2 regions of the Mitsuaria sp. BK037 genome follow, and region 1 is predicted to be linked to the other one. Evidence: predicted binding sites of a transcription regulator. Region 1 holds the regulator's gene; the other holds the start of a gene.
What was found. Region 1 encodes FliA, which starts transcription of late flagellar genes. Its sites were predicted from a motif close to CTAAAGTTTNNNNNNNNNNNGCCGNTA; they were not measured.
Positions count from the first base shown of each region.

Region 2: a site for FliA is predicted at 1,132-1,158, ahead of FHT37_RS21745 (putative motility protein). Genes of this name have one in related genera too.

Region 1 is NZ_JACHYS010000001.1:104,922-107,309, reverse strand. Features, by position in the region: gene FHT37_RS00480 (methyl-accepting chemotaxis protein) at 1-812, opposite strand, end outside; gene FHT37_RS00475 (RNA polymerase sigma factor FliA) at 957-1,670, opposite strand; gene FHT37_RS00470 (flagellar biosynthesis protein) at 1,691-2,388, opposite strand, start outside.
Region 2 is NZ_JACHYS010000004.1:166,374-168,761, reverse strand. Features, by position in the region: gene FHT37_RS25720 (AraC family transcriptional regulator) at 1-287, opposite strand, end outside; gene FHT37_RS21750 (DUF3224 domain-containing protein) at 475-882, shown strand; gene FHT37_RS21745 (putative motility protein) at 908-1,123, opposite strand; gene FHT37_RS21740 (SDR family oxidoreductase) at 1,236-1,937, opposite strand; gene FHT37_RS21735 (HlyD family secretion protein) at 2,167-2,388, shown strand, end outside.

The DNA of each region.
Region 1 (2,388 bases):
GCGGCCGCCTCCTGCACCGCCTGGATGTACGGCGAGTCCTCGACCTCCACGCCGCTCGACGCGATCTGCTCGATCATCTGCTCCGACAGCCGCAGGAAGCGGTCGCTGCAGGCAAAGGCCGAGTCGAGCTTGCGCATCGCCTGCTGGATCTCGACGCCCAGCTCGCCGGAGCGCGCCGCCAGCAGCTGCGTCGTCGCCTGGCTCTCCTGCGCGGACTTGGCGATCAGGTCCACGTCGACCTCCACATCCGCGAAGGCCTGGTGGATCTTGCTCTGCGCGGCACCTCCCGCGCCGTCCGCCCGCAGCTCGCGGCTGAAGCTCTCGATCCGCGAGTCCAGCGTCCCTACCGTGCCCATGATCGCCTTCGAGGACGCCTCGACCTGCGCCGCCAGGTCCTTCACTGCGTCCGCCACGACGCCGAAACCGCGTCCGGCCTCGCCGGCGCGCTTGGCCTCGACCGACGCGTTGAAGGCGACCAGTCGCGTCTGCAGCGCGATCTTCGTGATCTCCGACGCGGCGTCGCTCACCAGCCGCAGCGTCGAGACGATCTCGCCGACCTCGTCGCCCACGCCGGACAGCGCCGTGCGTGCGCGCTCCACCGCCTCGCGGGTCTGGTTCGTCGATTGGTTGATGCCGTCCTGCGCGTGCCGGACCTGCTCGAGCTCCGCGCCCAGCGCCTGCATCGCCTGCGCCTGCGAGGTCACGACCTTCTGCGTGTCCTCCAGCAGCCCGCGGACTTCGGCCGCGTCGCGGCCCAGCTTGGACACGCCACCCGACAGCTCCCGGACGACGGTGGTGGTCTTGCCTTGCATCGTCGGCTCGCGCGGACCGATCCCGGCGCCGCCCTCCGACGCGTCAGGCGACGCCTTCCCGGCTCGCCTGCGCAATGAGTCCCACATCGGACGCTCCCCCATGGTGTTTGGACCACAAGGACTGCGGCCGCTGTGCGGCCCGTTTTACCAGTCGCGCAGCTTCACGCGCAATCGGGCAATCGCTTGACTGTGCAGCTGGCACACCCGCGATTCGGTCACCTTCAGCACGGCGGCGATCTCTTTCAGGTTCATGTCATGTTCGTAGTACATGGACATGACGTAGCCCTCGCGCTCCGGCAGGTTCTTGATGGCCTCCACCAGCGCCTCGCGCATGCGGTGGTCGCGCAGCATCGACATCGGATCGGCCGACTCGTCGCTGACGTGGCGGTCGAGGTAGTCGTCGCTGTCGTCATCCCCGGAGATGTCCTCCAGATAGACGAGCTGCGTGCCGCGCACCTTGCCCAGCATCTCCTGGTACTCGCCCAGCGAGATGCCCATTTCCGCGGCGATCTCTGATTCCTGCGGCGGACGGCCCAGCTTCTGCTCGAGCTTGTGCACCGCGCTCTCGATCGAGCGCTGCTGGCGCCGGTTGCCGCGGCTCATCCAGTCGCTGCCGCGCAGCTCGTCGAGCATCGCGCCGCGGATGCGCTGCGTCGCGAAGGTCTCGAACTGCACGCCCTGCGCCGTGTCGAAGCGCGACAGCGCGTCGGTCAGGCCGATCAGGCCGACCTGGATCAGGTCGTCCAGCTCCACATTGGCCGGCAGCTTGGCGATCATCTGATGCGCTAGGCGGCGCACCAGCGGGCTGTACTGGCGGATCAGCGAGTTGTTGTCGAGTTGACCCTTGGCGGTGTACATCGTCTCGTCTCCCATCCGGGTCAATGCGCAGCCAGGGTCACGCCTTGCGGGGCGCGGCCGGCCTTGGGCTGCCACATCGGCCGCGGACGCAGCGGCATCGCATCGGCGGCGCTGTCCAGCGCCGCGCCAGGCACCGACGCCAGCAGCAGCTCGCGCGCCATGTGACGCATCTCGTGCGTCAACGGCGCCGTCACCGGCTGGCGGGGATCCAGGCAGGCCCACTCGCGCAGCACCGCGCCGAGGAAACCATCGCCGCAGCTCGAAAGCTGCTGCGCGATCCGCTCGGCCAGGCGCAGCTGCGGATTGCAGGCCAGCAGCAGGCTGTAGACCATCAGGCCCGCCCGCTGCGTCAACCACTTCATGCCGGCGTAGGCGTAGGTCACGCTCTGCACGTCGGTGTCGGCCAGCAGCACCGGACGCACCTCGCGCGAGACCAGCACGCGGCTCAGTTCGGCCGCGCTGGCGTGCAGCAGGATCACGTCCGCGAACGGGGCCGCGTCGGTCACCGCTTCCAGGAACTGGGCGGCCGAGCCGTTGGCGTTGATGTAGCGCAGCGGCAGTCCGCGCGCGGCCAGGAAGGACACCTTGGCCGACAGCGCCTCCACGCAGGCCGCCAGGTCCACCGCCGCGAGGTCGGACGGCGCCGAGGCCTGCTCGCCGGCGTCCACCACCAGCGTGTGCAGACCCAGCTCGGCGAAGGCGGCGCACATGCCTTCGA
Region 2 (2,388 bases), on a different contig from region 1:
TTGACGCCATGCACCCAACCGCGACCGGCAAGCGTCCGGTTGAAACGTGCTCGTTGGACGCCCCACAGGCGCACCGCGCCGTCTTCCACGACCAGGTGGACATTGGGATGGGGCAGCGTCGATTGAACCTGCGGCGGACATGCCCGGAGATCCCAGCTCACGAACCAGTGATGCTCGATCCAAGGCGCCAGATCGGCGCTGGGCGGCTGTTGGTCATGGTGGAAGCGCCCTGGCGCCAGTCCGGGGTAGAGAACGCCTCGCGCGCCGCGAGGGGCGTGTGCTGTCATGCGATGCCGATGTCGTGTTTTTCCTATCGCCGGGATGGCGGTTCCGGTGCAATGGGACGAAATCAACTCCGTCCCGATCACCATGCCAGCTCTTGCGACGAGTATCGCCGCGCTCCTGTCCGCAGGTTCCGCGATGGCCGCCCCGGCGCCCGAGGCCTCAGCGCCTGCCGTTTCCGCGAGTGCGCCGATGGCGCCGGCCCGCGTCGCGCGCGGCCTCTTCGACCTGCGACTCACCGCCCAGCCACTGGAACCCAACGAGGCGCCGGCTCAACCGGCCCGGACGCTGATCCACAAGCAGTTCCGCGGCGACCTCGAGGCCAGCGGCATGGGACAGATGCTGTCCTTCCGCAGCGCGACGCCCGGCTCGGCGGGCTATGTCGCCATGGAGCGCGTGGAAGGGCGTCTTGCGGGTCGCAGCGGCTCCTTCGTGCTGATGCACCTCGGCGAGATGACGCGCGGTGCACCTCAGCTGTCGGTTCGCGTCGTGCCCGACTCCGGCACCGGCGAGCTCGCCGGCCTGAGCGGCGACATGAGCATCGAGGCCCGCAACGGACAGCACCTCTATGTCTTCACCTATCGCCTGCCCGGCGAGTAACGCGGACAGGCGCCGCGCCGCCGGATCAGGCGTAGGTGTTGATGTTCCGCCCGAGCGTGCCCTCGGTGGCCAGGGCCGGCGCCTGCGGCAAGGCGGCGAGCAGGGCGGCGGCGCCGGCTTCCTGGACGTCCATGGCCTTGCGCAGCACCAGCAGGCTGGCGGCATTGCCGGCCGTGCCCGGCGTGCCGTTGGAGGCCTGCCTGACGGCGGCGTCGACGCTGGGGGAGTTGGTGATGACCATGCAGGCACTATCGGCCGCTTCCGCGGCAACTTGAGCGGAATTTCACGAAGTGGCCGCCGCTCCCGCGCCCTGCCACCTCATCCGCCACCTGGCCCGCGGCCCGGACGCCGTCTCAGACGCCGCCGCGGTAGCTGCCCAGCTCCGCCGACAGACCCGCCTTCACCGCGCGCGTCATGTCGTCGGCATAGACCTCGTCCTTGCCGTCGGCCAGCGCCGCCAGCACCTGCCGGGCGACGTCCAGCGGGTCGGTCTTCGGTGCATCGATGCCCGCCGTCATGTCGGTGTCCATGAAACCGACGTGCAGCCCCAGCACCGCCGTGCCCTGGTCCTTCAGCTCCTGGCGCAGTCCGTTGGTGACCGACCAGGTCGCCGCCTTGGACACGCTGTAGGTCGCCGCGCCGGTCAGGTTGAGCCAGCTCAGCACCGACAGCACGTTGACCACCGCGCCGCCACCCTGCTCCTTGAGCACCGGCGCGAACGCGCGGGTCAGCTCGAGCGGCCCCACGACGTTGGTCTCGAACTCATCGCGCAACGCGGCGATCGCCTGCTCGCCCAGCAGCGGCGAGCCGCGGGTGATGCCGGCGTTGTTGATCAGCAGCGTGACGTCACCCGCGGCCCGCACCGCCGCGGCGATCTGGTCCGGCTTGGTGACGTCGAGCCGGAGCGGCGTCACGCCGGACAGGTCGATGGACGCCGGATCCCGCGCCGCCGCGTAGATCTTCTTCACGCCGGCGGCCTGCAGCGCCTTGACGAAGCTCTTGCCGAGACCGCGATTGGCGCCGGTGACCAGCGCGACAGTGTTCTTGAAGTCCATGGTGAATCCTTGAGCAGTGGAACGGGTTGAGTGGATTTTTTCAATTTCACTCGACATGAATAATGTAATGTCGACCATCATCTAAACGCCGAACCACCCACGCCTTGCCCCTGTCGGCGGAGGGGACGTCGCCGAGCCGCGTGGACCGATGTTGGCGCTCCGGCTACTCGCGCGCGCAGTTGGCTCAGGGGCAATAATCCCGGCCACCCGTCGTCCGGAGAAGCCGCCGATGCCCACGATGCCGCGCCGCCCGCCTCACCGCCTCTTCCGTTGGAATGGGGTCCGGATCGGTCGCCAGGCCGAGGCGATCCGCGCGGCCGGCGCGGCGACCCCGCAGGCTCCCGAGGCTCGAGGAGCAGGTCGCGCGACTGCCGTCCTGGCGCTGCTGGCCGCCACAGCCCTCGCCGCCTGCGGTCGCGAACCGCCGCCAGCCTGGTCCGGTTATGCCGAA